One region of the Streptomyces sp. NPDC058662 genome, then DNA from elsewhere that is predicted to be linked to it. Evidence: riboswitches for the same ligand, from Rfam matches in the RefSeq annotation. Region 1 holds a riboswitch; the other holds the start of a gene.

Region 1 (7,740 bases):
GGGTCCAGGGCGGCGCGGCCCTCCGCGGGGGACGAGGCTTCGGCGAACCGCCGCTGCGGGATCCGCCCCGCCCGCCGCGCCAGGCGGCCGGCCGACACGGCGTCCCGCATCGCCGCCGCCATCAGCATCGGCTCCTGCGCCCGCGTCACCGCCGAGGCCAGCAGTACCGCGGCGCACCCCAGCTCCATCGCCAGCGCCGCGTCGGACGCGGTGCCCGCCCCCGCGTCCATGATCACCGGCACCCCGGCCCGCTCCGTGATCAGCTCGAAGTTGTGCGGGTTGCGGATGCCCATGCCGGAGCCGATCGGCGACCCCAGCGGCATGATCGCCGCGCAGCCCACGTCCTCCAGCTTCCGCGCGAGCACCGGGTCGTCGTTCGTGTACGGGAGGACGGTGAAGCCCTCGTCCACCAGGGTCTCGGCCGCGTCGAGCAGCTCGACGCCGTCCGGCAGGAGGGTCCGCTCGTCCGCGACCACCTCCAGCTTGACCCAGTCGGTGCCGAGCGCCTCGCGCGCCAGCCGGGCCGTGAGGACGGCCTCGCCCGCGGTGAAGCAGCCCGCCGTGTTGGGCAGGACCGCGATGTCCAGCTTCGAGAGCACCGACAGCACGGAGCCCTGGACCGCGGGGTCCAGCCGGCGCATCGCCACCGTCGTCAGCTCGGTCCCGGACGCGGCCAGCGCGCGTTCCAGTACGTCCAGGCTCGGGGCGCCGCCCGTGCCCATGATCAGGCGGGAGGTGAAGGTGCGGTCGCCCAGGGTGAAGAGGTCGTCGGCCACGGCTCAGCCCCCCTGGACCGCGGTGAGGACCTCGACGCGGTCACCTTCGCCGACCGGCGTGGCCGGCCACTGCCCGCGCGGGACCACGGTCTCGTTGAGCGCGGCGGCGACACCCGACGGCGCCGCGGTCAGGGTGGCGACCACCGTGTCGAGGGTGGTGCCGGCCGCGACCTCGCGCGGCTCGCCGTTGACGGAGATGGTCATGCGTAGGACTCCTGACGTGCGGCGGAGAACCGGCGGGGGGTGAAGGGCCGTGCGATCTCCGGCAGTTCGCCGGTGGTCAGCAGCTCGGCCAGTACGTCGCCGGTGAGCGGGGTGAGCAGGACCCCGTTGCGGTAGTGCCCGGTGGCCAGGTGCAGGCCCGGCAGCTCGGTGGGGCCGAGCAGCGGGGCGTTGTCGGGGGAGCCCGGCCGCAGCCCGGCCCGGGTCTCGGTGAGGGGCAGTTCGGTGATGCCGGGGACCAGTTCGTGGGCGTCGCGCAGGAGTTCGTAGACCCCGCCCGCCGTGACCGTGGTGTCCCAGCCGAGCTCCTCGCTGGTGGCCCCCACAACGAGTTCGCCGTTCTCGCGCGGCACCAGGTAGACGTGGCTGCCGCGCACGACCGCCCGTACGGTCCGGGACAGGAACGGCGCGTACGCCGGCGGCACGGTGAGCCGCAGTACCTGGCCCTTGACCGGCCGTACGGGGGCGGCCGCCTCCGGAGGTACGCCCGCCAGCCGGCCGCTGAGCGAGCCCGCGGCCAGGACCACCTGGCCCGCGCGCACCTCCGTGCCGTCGTCGAGCAGGGCGCCCGCCGCGCGGTCGGCCGTGACGAGCAGCCGTTCCGCGCCGGACCGGTGGATCAGGACGCCGGACCGCTCGCAGGCGGCCAGCAGGGCGGCCGCGAGCCGGCGCGGGTCCACCTGGTGGTCGCCGTCGACGCGCAGGCCGCCGCGGACGCCCGGGGCGAGCATGGGCTCCAGGCGGCGGCACTCGCGGCCGGTGAGCCACTCGGACTCCAGGCCGCAGCGGCGCTGCAGGGCGTGCAGTTCGCGCAGGTGGAGCCGGTCGTCGGAGTCCAGGGCGACGGCGAGGGTGCCGCAGGCCCGGTAGCCGATGTCCGCGCCGCCGCTCGCCTCGGCGAGCTCGGCGGCGAATTCCGGGTAGCGGGCGGCGGAGGCGACGCCGAGCCCCAGCAGGGCCTCCTCGCCGTAGTGCAGTTCGGTGACGGGGGCGAGCATGCCGGCCGCGACCATGGCGGCGCCGCCGCCGGGGGCCGGGTCGGCGAGAACGGTGCGCAGCCCGTGCCGGGCCGCCCGCCACGCGGTGACGAGTCCGATGATCCCGCCCCCGATGACGAGGACGTCGGAGCCTGTCCTTCGGGATGAGTGCATGGGCGTCCAGCCCCTCCCTTCGCCGGCATGACCCGGATCAGGTTCGTACGGTCGGAGGCCGTCCAGCCTCCCTCTCAGCCCGGTGCGCCCGGACTCCCGCGATAGGTACGGAGCCAGACTAACCCCGGCGCGGACGGCCGGTAAGGCGGCACCTGTTCCTGACAGATCGTCAGGTGATTAGGCTGGCGGCGTGAGCGAGCAGACGGAACAGACTCAGCGCGGCGTCGTGATCGTCGGCGCCGGCATGGCCGGGGTGCAGACCGCGGTCGCCCTGCGCGAGCGGGGCTTCACCGGCCCCGTGACCCTCCTGGGCGCCGAACCCCACCAGCCCTACGACCGGCCCCCGCTGTCCAAGGCGGTGCTCCTCGGCAAGGCCGAGGACTCCGCCTTCGACGTGGACTTCGAGGACCTCGGCATCGGTCTCCGGCTCGGGACGGAGGTCACCGCACTGCGCGCCAAAGACCGCGAACTGGACACCGAGGCCGGCCCGGTCCCGTACGGGGTCCTCGTCCTGGCCACCGGCGCGCGGCCGCTGACCCTCCCCGGCACCGAGGGCGTCCCCGGCGTGCACCTGCTGCGCACCCTCGACGACGCCGCGCGGCTGCGGCCGGTCCTGGCGGCGGGGCCCAGGACGGTGGTCGTCGGAGCGGGCTGGATCGGCGCCGAGTTCGCCACCGCCGCCCGGGAGGCGGGCTGCGCGGTGACCGTCGTGGAGGCCGCGGACCGGGTGCTGGCCGGAGCCCTGCCCGCCGAGGTCGCCGCTCCCATGGCCCGCTGGTACGCGGAGGCGGGCGCCGAACTCCTCACCGGCGCGAAGGTCGCCGGGATCGAGGAGGGACAGGTCCTGCTCGCGGACGGACGCGCGCTGGAGGCCGGCGCCGTGGTGGTGGGCGTCGGCGCCCGCCCCGCCACCGACTGGCTCCGCGGGAGCGGCGTGGACCTGGGCGCGGACGGCTCGATCACCGCCGACGCCTGGCTGCGGACCTCCGTGCCCGGGGTGTACGCGGTCGGCGACTGCGCCTCCTTCCCCTCCGCGCGCTACGGGGCCCGGCTCCTCGTGCACCACTGGGACAACGCCCTCCAGGGCCCCAAGGCGGTCGCCGCGAACATCCTGGCGGGGGAGCCGGCGGCCGCCTACGACCCCGTGCCGTACTTCTGGTCGGAGCAGTTCGGGCGCTTCGTGCAGTACGCCGGGCACCACGCGGACGCCGACACCCTGCTGTGGCGCGGCGACCCGGCCGGGCCCGCCTGGTCGGTGTGCTGGCTGCGGGACGGGGCCCTGGTGGCGGTGCTGGCCGTGGGCCGCCCCCGGGACCTGGCCCAGGGCCGCAGGCTCATCGAGACGGCGGCCCCCCTCGACCCGGCCAGGGCGGCGGACCCCGCGACCCCGCTGAAATCGGCCGCCCTCTGACGGCCGGGCGGAGCCGAGGGGCGGCCGGCCGGGCCCGGGGGACGGCCGGGGATCCGGCCCCGCCCGGGCTCCGCGACCCGGACGGGGCCGCCCAGGTACCGGCGGCCGGGCCGAGATGGCAGGCTTGTGCCTGTGACCGAGATTGACGCAAAGATCGATTCCCTCGTCCCCGACTGGCTGTACCTCCCCGACATCGCGGAGATGCTCCACATCGAGGTGACCCGGGTCCGCCAGATGGTCAAGGAAGGGCAGCTGATCGCCGTACGCCGGGGCGAGAACCGCTCCCTGCAGGTACCGGCCCCCTTCATCGACGGCGACAAGGTCGTCAAGGGCCTGGTCGGTCTGCTGACCGTGCTGCGCGACGACGGCTTCTCCGACGAGGAGATCCTGGAGTGGCTCTTCACCGCGGACCCGACCCTGCCCGGCACGCCCGCCGAGGCGCTGAGCGAGAATCGCGGCACGGAGGTGAAGCGCCGCGCTCAGGCGCTCGCCCTGTGACCTGATCCGCAATCCGCTCCACCGCGGTGCGCGGGCCGCACCGGCCCGTGCACCGCTCCATCACGGGGGGTACACCCATGCTGCTGTCCGACGCCCGGCTCTACCTCTGCACGGACGCCCGCAAGCGGCAGGGTGACCTTCCGGAGTTCCTCGACGCCGTCCTGTCCGGCGGCGTGGACATCGTCCAGCTCCGCGACAAGGGGATGGAGGCCGGCGAGGAGCTCGAACACCTCCAGGTGTTCGCCGAGGCCGCCCGCCGGCACGGCAAGCTGCTGGCCGTGAACGACCGCGCCGACGTCGCCCACGCCATCGGCTCCGACGTGCTGCACCTGGGTCAGGGCGACCTCCCCGTCCCCGCCGCCCGCGCCGTCCTCGGCGAGCGGGTGATCGTGGGCCGCTCCTGCCACGCGGAGGCCGAGGTCGACGCCGCCGCCGCCGAGCCCGGGGTGGACTACTTCTGCACCGGCCCCTGCTGGCCCACCCCCACCAAGCCCGGCCGCTTCGCACCCGGCCTCGGGCTCGTCCGGTACGCGGCCTCCCTGGCGCAGGACCGGCCCTGGTTCGCCATCGGCGGCATCGACCGCACGAATCTGGACGAGGTGCTCGACGCCGGCGCCACACGCGTGGTCGTCGTACGCGCGCTCACCGAGGCGGCCGACCCCGGGGCCGCCGCGGCCGAGATGGCCGAGCGCGTCCGCACCCGGCTCGCCCTGGCCTGACCGGTGTCCAAAAACATGTCCAAAAGGCGGACACCGCTTCGGTGTCCGCCGAGCCGCGTCTAACCTGCCCGTATGGCCTTTGGTACCGCTTCCACCTGGTCGGACCGCGCGCACACGGTCCGAGACCTCCTCGCGTCCGGCCGCTCGTACTCCTTCGAGTTCTGGGCACCGAAGACGGAGAAGGGCGAGCGCAACCTCTGGAACGCGCTGCGCCGGGTCGAGGCGGTGGCCCCCAGCTTCGTGTCCGTGACCTACGGGGCCGGTGGCTCCACCCGCGGCGGCACCGTCCGCGCGACCCAGCAGATCGCCGCCGACACCACCCTGACCCCCGTCGCGCACCTCACCGCCGTCGACCACTCGATCGCCGAGCTGCGCAACGTCATCGGGCAGTTCGCCGACGCCGGCATCCGCAACATGCTCGTCGTGCGCGGAGACCCGCCGGGCGACCCCATGGGCGAGTGGGTGGCCCACCCCGAGGGCGTGCACTACGCCGCCGACCTGGTCCGCCTGGTCAAGGAGTCCGGCGACTACTGCGTCGGCGTCGCCGCCTTCCCCGAGATGCACCCCCGCTCCACGGACTGGGACACGGACATCCGGCACTTCGTGGACAAGTGCCGTGCGGGTGCCGACTACGCGATCACCCAGATGTTCTTCGATCCGGAGAATTATCTGCGCCTGCGCGACAGCGTCGAGAAGGCGGGCTGCGAGACCCCGATCATCCCCGAGGTCATGCCTGTTGTGGCCGTCAGGCAGCTCGACCGGCTGCCCCAACTCAGCAACGCGCTCTTCCCCGCGGACGTGAAAGAGCGCATGCTCGCCGTCAAGGACGATCCCGCCGCTGTACGCTCCATTGGCATCGAGTTCGCCACGGAGTTCTGCGCGCGGCTGCTGTCCGAGGGTGTCCCGGGGCTGCACTTCATCACGCTGAACAATTCCACGGCGACTCTCGAAATCTACGAGAACCTGGGCCTGCACCAACGGGCCTGACGGCCGCACCCCGTTCCCGTGCGTGCGGCCGTACCGAGAGGGGCCATGCGTGGGAATGACGGTCCTCTACATCGCGTTCGGCTTCGTCGCGCTGTGGCTGCTTGCCGAGGTCCTGATGCAGTACAAGGCCCGGCTGCGCTGGCGCCTGCTCGCGTTCACCGGATTCCTCGGCGTGGTCGGCGGGGTGCTGCTGCCGTCGGTGCCGGTCATCGGCGTCGGCGCCGCCGCGTTCGCCGTGGGCCAGACCCTGGTGACGCTCTCATTCCGCAAGGGATTCGTGGCCGGCTGGGCGCTGCGCCGGGGCGGGGAGCCCGTGCGCAAGTCCGGACGCCGCCGCTCCGGAAGCAGTGCCCGCCCGGAGGCCGCGCTGCGCGTGACCGCGCTGGAGTACGGCCCCGAGGAGCCCGGCGAGAGCCCGGCGGAGACCGGGGGACGGGACGCCGGGCGGCGCCGCCGGGCCGCGGAGGCCGAGGACGTCTACCGCCCGGAGCCGGTGCCCGAGGACACCGGCTCCTACGGGATACAGAGCTTCGCGCCCGGCCCCCAGGCCGACGCCACGGCCGCCTTCGCCTCGCCGTTCACCACGGCCGAGCAGGACGCGCACCAGTACGCCGCCTCCTACGACCCGCAGGGCCAGGGCGGCTACGACTACTCCACCGGCTACCCGACGGGCGACCAGCAGGTCTACGCCGCCTACTCGGACCCGTACATCGGCACCGTCGGCGGAGTCCCGCCGCAGCAGACCTACGACTACACGCCCTACACCGACTACGGGCAGCAGTACTCCACGGACACTCCGCCCGGCGGCGTCTGGGTGCCGCAGCAGCGCGACGTCGCCCAGCCGTACCCGGCGGAGGAGCAGCTCGACCCGCAGCAGCAGCCCTATCCATACCCGTACCCGGGCCCCAACGGCTACCCGGGCGAGAACCCGTCGGGCGAGTACGGGCAGTACCGCTACTGAGCCCGCACGGACGGCGGGCCGCCGCGGTCACCGCGAGCCGCGAAAGCCCGCGCCCTCCACGATCAGTCCGGCCACCAGGGCGCCGGTCATCCCCGCGTGCGCCAGCCCGCCGCCGGGGTGCGCCCAGCCGCCCGCCAGGTAGAGCCCCGGCAGGGCCGTGGCGTTGGCCGGGTACAGCAGCCGACCGCCGGCCCCGGCGAGGGCCGGCGGGGGCACCGAGCCGCCCACCGCGCCGGTCGCGGACTCCACGTCGGCCGGCGTGCGCACCTCGTACCACCGCAGCCGCCCGCGCAGCCCGGGCACGGCCCGCTCGGCCAGACCGAGCAGCTCCTGCGGGTCGGGGATCGCGGCGGCGCCCGCCGGACCGCACACGGCGCTCACGGTGACCGCCTCGTCCTCGGCCCCCGGCCGCGTGGCGGGGTCGTCGGGGCGCAGGACGGTGACGACCCGGCCGGGGGAGTGGACCAGGGTGCGGTGGACGGTCCCGGCCGGCCGGGACCCGCGCAGCGCCAGCAGGAGCGTGAGCCGGCTGGGCACCCCCGCACCGCGGGCCGGAGCGCTGTCCGCGGGCCGCGGCAGGGAACCGTCCGGCAGCAGTCTCGGGTCGATCCCGCAGACGACGGAGTCGGCGGCCGCCTCGGTGCCGTCGGCCAGCAGCAGCCCGGCCGCCCGCCCGTCGGCCGTCAGGACCTCCCGGACCTCCGCCCCGAAGACGAACTCCACCTTCCGCTCCCGGCAGCGCTCGTACACGGCCGTGGCCAGGGCCCGGATCCCGCCGCGCACGTACCAACTGCCGAACGTCTGCTCCATGTACGGCAGGACGGCCGCCGAGGCGGGGGCGGTGGCGGGGTCGATCCCGTACGCGCCCACCAGGCCCGTCAGCAGCTCGCCGAGCCCGCCGCCCAGCTCCCGGGAGGCCACCTCGGCCAGGGTCGGCGGCCGGCGGCGCAGCAGACCGCTCCGGCGCAGCGCGGGATACGGGTCGGTGCCGAGCGCCCCGCGCCCGGCGGCGGGC
Region 2 (7,740 bases), on a different contig from region 1:
GAGCGCGTCGGCCAGGACCCGGTCTACGAGTCGTACCCCGCCCACGACCCGTGCGCGGGGGCCATGGCCGCGGACCGGCTCCTCGCCCGGCCCGACCGTCCCGACGCCGTGTACGGGCTCTTCGACCCCAACGGCACCGACCTGCTCGCCGCCGCCCGCCGCTACGGCCTGCGCGTCCCCGAGGACCTGCTGCTCGTCTGCTGCAGCGAGTCCACCGTCTACGCCGCCACCGAACCGCCTGTCACCACGCTCTCGCTCCAACCGCGCCGTATCGGCACCGCCGTCGTGCAGTTGCTGATCGACGCGATCGAGGGCGTGGACACGGGACGCCCGGTCGAACAGGTGGTCCCGACGGAGCTCATCATCCGCGCCTCGTCACAGCGCAGGCAGCCCCGTACGACGGTCAGCCCGCCCCGGTCTCCGGCCGCGGAGTGACCGCCACACCGGCCGGTCGGACTGGTCGGCGGGGCGGCTGAGGATTTCAGCAACACCGAAATCGGCAGAAAGCGGTAGGAACGATCGGCTCCGCACAGGATTCACCACCCCTGGTGCGTCACAGAGCGCGAGCCGCATTCCTATGATGGGCGCACGACATCACGGACCCTCCTCCCCGGAGGTCAGGAGGGTCCGCAGGTGTACGGCGCGCGACGGTGGTGGAGGGGTCGATGACTCAGGGGGCCGGTCAGGGACCCGCGATGCGGACGGAGACGCTGCGGGACTTCCGGGTTCCGGTCGCCGAACCCGCCGCGTACGCCGCGACGAAGGGGCTGCCCGGAGCACCTCCCCCGTACGCGGAGTACGCGTCGTACTACGGCGCGCGGGCCGCGAGCGTGCCCCCGCAGCCCGGCTACGCCCCGCCGGACCCCGTGAGCGAGGTCCCCCAGGAGGGCGATCCCGACGGCTACACCCCGACCCAGCGGGACCTGCCCGTCATCGGCCGCGTACCGCTCGGCGGGCCCGGCGACACCGTCCAGGTCCAGTACGTCCCCCAGGACCCCGCGGTGTCGGGCCCCGGGCCGCTCTACGTGGTCGGCGACGTCCACGGCTACCTCGACGAGCTCGTCACCGAACTCCATGCCCAGGGGCTGATCGACGACGAGCGCCGCTGGTCCGCCGGCAACGCCCGGCTGTGGTTCCTCGGCGACTTCACCGACCGCGGCCCCGACGGCATCGGCGTCATCGACCTCGTCATGCGGCTGTCCGCCGAGGCCGCCGCCGCCGGCGGCTACTGCAAGGCCCTGATGGGCAACCACGAACTGCTCCTCATCGGCGCCAAGCGGTTCGGCGACACACCCGTCGCCTCCGGTGCCGGAACGGCCACCTTCCAGGCCGCGTGGCTCCTCAACGGCGGCCAGCGCACCGACATGGAGCGCCTCCAGGACGTCCACCTTCAGTGGATGTCCCGGCTGGACGCGGCAGTTCTGGAGGAGGGCCACCTGCTCCTGCACTCCGACACGACGGCCTACCTCGACTACGGCGACTCCATCGAGGACGTCAACGACACCATCCACGAGCTGCTCAACCGCAACGACGCCGACATCACCTGGGACCTCTTCCGGAAGTTCACCAAGCGGTTCGCCTTCCGCGACGAGGAGACGGGTCCGCAGGCGGTACGCGAACTGCTCGACACCTACGGCGGCGGCCGCGTCGTCCACGGCCACAGCCCGATCCCCTACCTGCTCGGCGAAGTGGGCACCGAGGACGGGGACGAGGCGCGCGGCCCGGAGGCCGTGGACGGCCCCCACGTGTACGCGGAAGGACTCGCCATCGCGATGGACGGCGGCGTCACCATGGCGGGCAAGCTGCTCGTCGTACAACTTCCGTTGAACAACTGACGGTTATCGCGGAGGGGTATTTACTGAAAGCCCCTGTCAACCGGTGGCGTGGTCCCTCTACCATCGCTCTATCCGTAGCAGGCTCTCCTCCGTTTGTGCCGGCGCCCGGGTCTACGCGGGCATACCGGCTTGTACGGAGCATCGGGGGATGCACATGACCAGCGCTCCGCACCTGCTGACCGAAGACCGACCGGAGTTCGAGCGACTCCTCGACGAGGCGCTGCGCACCGCGCGCGATCGGCCCGAACTCGCCGCGCTCGGCGTCCGGCTGAACGCCGAACAGCTGCGCACCATGGCGCAGGGGGCCACCGCCCTGCTCGCGGGCGCGGCCTCCACCGAGTACGACCACTACGTGAAGGTCCGCGGGGAACGGCGCGACGAGCTCCTCTCCACGCCTGGGACGACGGGGGAGGACGGTGACGGGCACGGAGACGGAGACGGTGCGGGTGTCAGCGCCGTGATCACGGTCCTCGCGCCCGTCCTGGCCGGCACCGCGATGCTGATCTTCCTGCTCATCGGCTACAGCCTGAAGATGGTCGAGCCCGAGCCCGCCTTCGCCAAGACCATGCTCACGGCGGGCTGGCTCTTCGGTGCGCTCACCGCCGCCGCCCTGTTCATCGCCGTGATCGGACTGCTGATGACGGCCCTGCGCAACAGCTCCACCGAGGTGGTGGCGGACGAGACGGAGGCGATACCCGACGAGGTCGCGCGGGCCCGCGAGGCCTGGCGCAACGCGGTACTGGAGCGCGGCATCATGCCGTTCCTGCGCGACGCCCTGGCCGACCCGAGCGCCGGACAGGGTCCCGGGGAGCCTCACCGACGCGGCGGCCGTATCCCCAGCCTCGGCTACACCGCGCCCGACTTCACCAGCCCGGGCTCCCCGTCGGAGGGGCCCGGGCCGGGTTACAGCTCACCGGACTTCACGAGCCCGGACTTCGGCGGACCGAAGCCGCAGCCCGAGTAGCACCGGCACGGGAAGCGGATGTTTCACGTGAAACATCCCGAGACATCCGCGGATGCCCTTCGCTCTCACGGGGATGCGCCCGCAGGCCGGGGCGAGCGCCGGAAGGCGCCGCTCCCCGACCGCCGGATCGGGGAGCGACGCCTGACGAGCGGTGCGTCAGTCGGCCAGCGGCAGGTAGACACGGCTGCCCGAGGCAGCGAACTCGGCGGACTTCTCCGCCATCCCCGCCTGGATCTCCTCAGCCTTCAGGTCACCGCCGTGCTCGCGCCGGATGTCCTGGGAGATCTTCATCGAGCAGAACTTGGGACCGCACATGGAGCAGAAGTGCGCGGTCTTCGCCGGCTCCGCCGGCAGCGTCTCGTCGTGGAACTCGCGGGCCGTGTCCGGATCGAGGGCCAGATTGAACTGGTCCTCCCAGCGGAACTCGAACCGCGCGTCCGACAGGGCGTCGTCCCATTCCTGGGCGCCGGGGTGGCCCTTGGCCAGGTCCGCCGCGTGGGCCGCGATCTTGTAGGTGATGACGCCGGTCTTCACGTCGTCGCGGTTGGGCAGGCCCAGGTGCTCCTTGGGCGTCACGTAGCAGAGCATGGCGGTACCCCACCAGGCGATCATCGCGGCGCCGATGCCCGAGGTGATGTGGTCGTACGCGGGTGCGACGTCCGTGGTCAGCGGGCCGAGCGTGTAGAACGGCGCCTCCTCGCAGATCTCCTGCTGGAGGTCGATGTTCTCCTTGATCTTGTGCATCGGGACGTGGCCCGGGCCCTCGATCATCGTCTGGACGTTGTGCCGCTTGGCGATGGTGTTGAGCTCGCCCAGCGTCTTCAGCTCGGCGAACTGGGCCGCGTCGTTGGCGTCCGCGATAGAACCGGGGCGCAGGCCGTCGCCGAGCGAGTACGTGACGTCGTACGTCGCGAGGATGTCGCAGAGCTCCTCGAAGTTCGTGTAGAGGAAGTTCTCCTTGTGGTGCGCGAGGCACCAGGCGGCCATGATCGAGCCGCCGCGCGAGACGATGCCGGTCTTGCGGCGGGCGGTCAGCGGGACGTAGGGCAGGAGCACGCCGGCGTGGACGGTCATGTAGTCGACGCCCTGTTCGGCCTGCTCGATGACCGTGTCCTTGTAGATCTCCCAGGTCAGGTCCTCGGCGCGGCCGTCGACCTTCTCCAGTGCCTGGTAGAGCGGCACGGTCCCGATCGGGACGGGGGAGTTGCGCAGCACCCACTCGCGGGTGGTGTGGATGTTGCGGCCCGTCGAGAGGTCCATGACCGTGTCGGCGCCCCACTTGGTCGCCCAGGTCATCTTGTCGACCTCCTCCTCGATGGAGGAGGTGACCGCGGAGTTGCCGATGTTGGCGTTGACCTTCACCAGGAAGCGCTTGCCGATGATCATCGGCTCGATCTCCGGGTGGTTCACGTTCGCCGGGAGCACCGCGCGACCCGCGGCGATCTCCTCGCGGACCACCTCGGGGGAGACGTTCTCGCGGATCGCGACGTACTCCATCTCCGGGGTGACCTCACCGCGGCGGGCGTACGCGAGCTGGGTGACGGCCACGCCGCCGCGGCCCCGGCGGGGCTGGCGGGGGCGGCCCGGGAAGACCGCGTCGAGGTTCTTGAGGCCACCGCGCGGCGAGGTGTGCTTGATGCCGTCGTCCTCGGGGCGCGCGGGACGGCCCGCGTACTCCTCGGTGTCCCCGCGGCCGATGATCCAGTTCTCGCGCAGCGGCGCCAGACCGCGGCGCACGTCGGTCTCGATCTGCGGGTCGGTGTACGGCCCGGACGTGTCGTACAGCGTCACGTCCTTGCCGTTGGTGAGGTGTACCTGGCGGACCGGCACCCGGATGTCGGGGCGGGAGCCCGCCACGTACCCCTTGTGCCAGCCCGGCTGGCGCTCAGTCCGGCCGTCGGCGTCCTGGCTGACGGCAGGCGTGCGTGCGTCCTGAATGGTCATGAGACCTATCTCCCTACGCCGGCATTACCCGGTAACAGGTTCGGCGGTCGACGCAGCCTCTTCCCGTACGCATCTGTGATGCGCCTACGGTGATCAGCGTCCTCTCAGCCCGGTGCTCCGAGCTCCCGCGTTGTGCAAAGGTGCCCCCACGCTAGCGTCATCTGTGGCGTGCTGAACAGTGGGCCCCCTCATCTCTTGCGATGATCTGCTGGTGACGTCCTCGCCGCAGCCCCCCAACGAACCCACAGAGCCCACTGGCCCTACCGGCCACGCGCACTCCGGTCCCGGGCCCGCGTCCGGGCATGCGCACAGCCACAGCCACGGCCCGGCCACCCCTGTCTCGAAGCATCTGCGCAGGGTCATCGCCGCCGTGCTCATCCCCTTCGCCACCGCCGTCTTCGTCGGCATGGTGGTGCTCTGGCCGGGCGGCGCGCCCGGGCACGAGCGCACGGGTGTGGGATTCGACCGGCAGACCCAGCAGGCGCGGGTCGTCTCACTGGAACGCGTCGACTGCGCATCGGTGAACGCCGCACAGGTGCCGCCCACCGGTGACGACTCCACCCCCCAGGGCCGCGAGGCCCTGGCCGCGCAGACCGGCGACTGCAAGAAGGCCACCGTCGAGATCGGCACGGGTCCCGACCGGGGCCGCACCTTCGTCGAGATCGTGCAGCCGGGCGCACCGCGGCAGTTGGCCGACGGCCAGGAGGTGGTGGTGGCCTACGCGCCGGACGCCCCCCGCGACCTCCAGTACTCCGTCATCGACGTCAACCGCAAGTTCCCGATGGCGGTCCTGGCCGGCATCTTCGCCGTCGTGGTGGTACTCGTCGGGCGGATGCGCGGGCTGTTCGCGCTGATCGCGCTCGTCGTCAGTTTCGGGGTGCTGATGCTCTTCATCCTCCCCGCGATCCTGCAGGGTTCGAACCCCCTGGTCGTCGCGGTCGTCGGAGCGAGCGCCATCATGCTCATCGCGCTCTACATGTGCCACGGCTTGACCGCCCGCACCTCGGTCGCCGTCATCGGCACGCTCGTCTCGCTGCTGCTGATCGGGCTGCTGGGCTCCCTGTTCATCGACTGGGCGTTCCTCAGCGGCAACACGGACGACAACACCGGGCTGATCCACGGGCTCTATCCGAACATCGACATGAGCGGTTTGCTGCTCGCAGGTGTCATCATCGGCTCCCTGGGCGTGCTCGACGACGTGACGGTCACCCAGACCTCGGCTGTATGGGAGCTCCACCACGCCGACCCGGAGATGGGGCCACGGGGCCTCTACCGTGCGGGTATCCGGATCGGCCGCGACCACATCGCCTCGGTGGTCAACACGCTGGTGCTGGCCTACGCGGGTGCCGCACTCCCCCTGCTCCTGCTGTTCTCGATCGCGAACAGCAGCATGGGTTCGGTGGCCAACAGCGAACTGGTCGCGGCGGAGATCGTACGCACCCTCGTCGGCTCGATCGGACTGGTGGCCTCGGTACCCGTCACCACGGCACTGGCCGCGCTGGTCGTGTCCGCCGACCGGCCCGGATCCGCGACCGGGGCCGGGGCCGGGGCGGGAGCCGGGGCCTCCGGGCCGGCCCGCGGCGGCCGGGGTCGGCGGCGACGCAAGCGCTGAGGGACCGGCCGGGTCAGCCGGCGTTCTGCTCGTTCTGCCGGGACCCGGAGAGGATCTTGCCGAGCGCCTCGTCGAGGTTCTCCTCGAAGTCCCCGAGGTCACGCTCCTGACCGAGCGGGACCAGCCGGTCGGTCCGGTCGAGGAAGGCGACGAGCGGAGCCGCGCTGACGCGGAACAGGGCCCGGTCACCGCCGACCTGCAGCCGGATATGAACGTCGGACAGGTCCTCCGGATCGGTGGGCGCGATGTGCACGTCGCCGTCACCGCACGGCTTGTTGATGCCGTCCAGGAGGAGCTCCCTGCCGAACGCCCAGGTCACGGGCGCGTCTCCCGGCAGGTGGAACGTCAGGCGGACCGCGTAGGGATCACGGGCGTCGTACCGGAGCTCCACCGGGATCCGGAACGAGAGCTCCTCGGAAACGAGGAAGCTCATCATGACCTCTGCCTGTACCGACTCGCGCATTGCCTACTCCGCTGTAGTGGAAGTGGCCAGGAATGATCCCCCACGGCCTCTTGACAAGAGTGGTGGAAGCGCTCGGAGATCACAAGGAGTGAGTTTTCAGATACTGATAGAGAACGAGAGAGTGCTCAACAGCGCGCCTACTTCACTCTGTAGTCGATCAACTGCGTACAGCAACCGATTTTCCTGGTGCAGAGGAAGGGAAATGGCCATCGTCGCGGCGGCACCCCCGGCCGTAATCGGAATGGCGGCGCACACCGTACCGAGCGCGTACTCCTGACGCTCCGTAACCGGCTGCATCCTCTGCAGAGATCCGATCCGGCGCTCCAGGCGCCGTTGGTCCCCGACGGTGAACGGCGTGATGGCCTCGACCGGGTGGCGGTCGTAGTAGTCCTTGCGCGCCTGCTCGTCGAGCTGCCCGAGCAGGCACTGCCCGATGGCGTGCGCGTATCCGGTCTGGCGGAAATCGGCCCACTCCTCGCAGGCCGGGTTGGCCGGGGTGTCCGAGACGCCCACGACCTCGATCTCACCCTCGCGGTAGACGGCGAAGTAGACCGGGGCGCCGACCGCGTCGCGGAAGTGCGCGAGGGAGTCGAGGATCATGCTGCGACGTTTCTGCTGAAGCCCCACACCAGCCAGTCGGCGGGCGGCGTCACCCAGTACGAAAACCCCGTTGTCCCTGCGCAGATAGCCCTCGTGGGTCAGGGTGCGCAGCAGGTGGTACGCGGTGGGAAGGGGAAGCCCGGCCTCACGCGCCAGCTGTTTCGCCGGGGCGCCGTCACTGTGGGACGACACCGCTTCGAGCAGCCGCAGCGCCCGTTGCACCGAGCCGATCAGGGTCGGCACACCGGCATTGTGAACCGAAGCCAAAGCTCACCCCCAGGCGTGGCGGCGGGCCTCCGGGAAGGCCCACCCTGCGGGGGCC

What was found. A riboswitch is a leader RNA that binds a small molecule or an ion and turns the genes downstream of it on or off. The one in region 1 is predicted to bind thiamine pyrophosphate.
Region 2: another riboswitch for thiamine pyrophosphate. It lies ahead of thiC (phosphomethylpyrimidine synthase ThiC); the one in region 1 lies ahead of thiO (glycine oxidase ThiO).

Annotation. Positions count from the first base shown of each region.
Region 1 covers NZ_JBHXRU010000074.1:7,406-15,145, reverse strand. Annotated here, with positions in the region: gene ACFWUQ_RS23000 (thiazole synthase) at 1-776, opposite strand, end outside; gene thiS (sulfur carrier protein ThiS) at 780-980, opposite strand; gene thiO (glycine oxidase ThiO) at 977-2,149, opposite strand; TPP riboswitch at 2,147-2,259, opposite strand; gene ACFWUQ_RS22985 (NAD(P)/FAD-dependent oxidoreductase) at 2,340-3,560, shown strand; gene ACFWUQ_RS22980 (Rv2175c family DNA-binding protein) at 3,693-4,058, shown strand; gene thiE (thiamine phosphate synthase) at 4,136-4,777, shown strand; gene metF (methylenetetrahydrofolate reductase [NAD(P)H]) at 4,850-5,764, shown strand; gene ACFWUQ_RS22965 (hypothetical protein) at 5,814-6,725, shown strand; gene ACFWUQ_RS22960 (phytoene desaturase family protein) at 6,753-7,740, opposite strand, start outside.
Region 2 covers NZ_JBHXRU010000001.1:137,067-144,806, reverse strand. Annotated here, with positions in the region: gene ACFWUQ_RS00695 (LacI family DNA-binding transcriptional regulator) at 1-435, shown strand, start outside; gene ACFWUQ_RS00690 (metallophosphoesterase) at 651-1,835, shown strand; gene ACFWUQ_RS00685 (hypothetical protein) at 1,984-2,799, shown strand; gene thiC (phosphomethylpyrimidine synthase ThiC) at 2,956-4,743, opposite strand; TPP riboswitch at 4,737-4,882, opposite strand; gene ACFWUQ_RS00675 (YibE/F family protein) at 4,922-6,355, shown strand; gene ACFWUQ_RS00670 (SsgA family sporulation/cell division regulator) at 6,369-6,818, opposite strand; gene ACFWUQ_RS00665 (IclR family transcriptional regulator) at 6,915-7,652, opposite strand.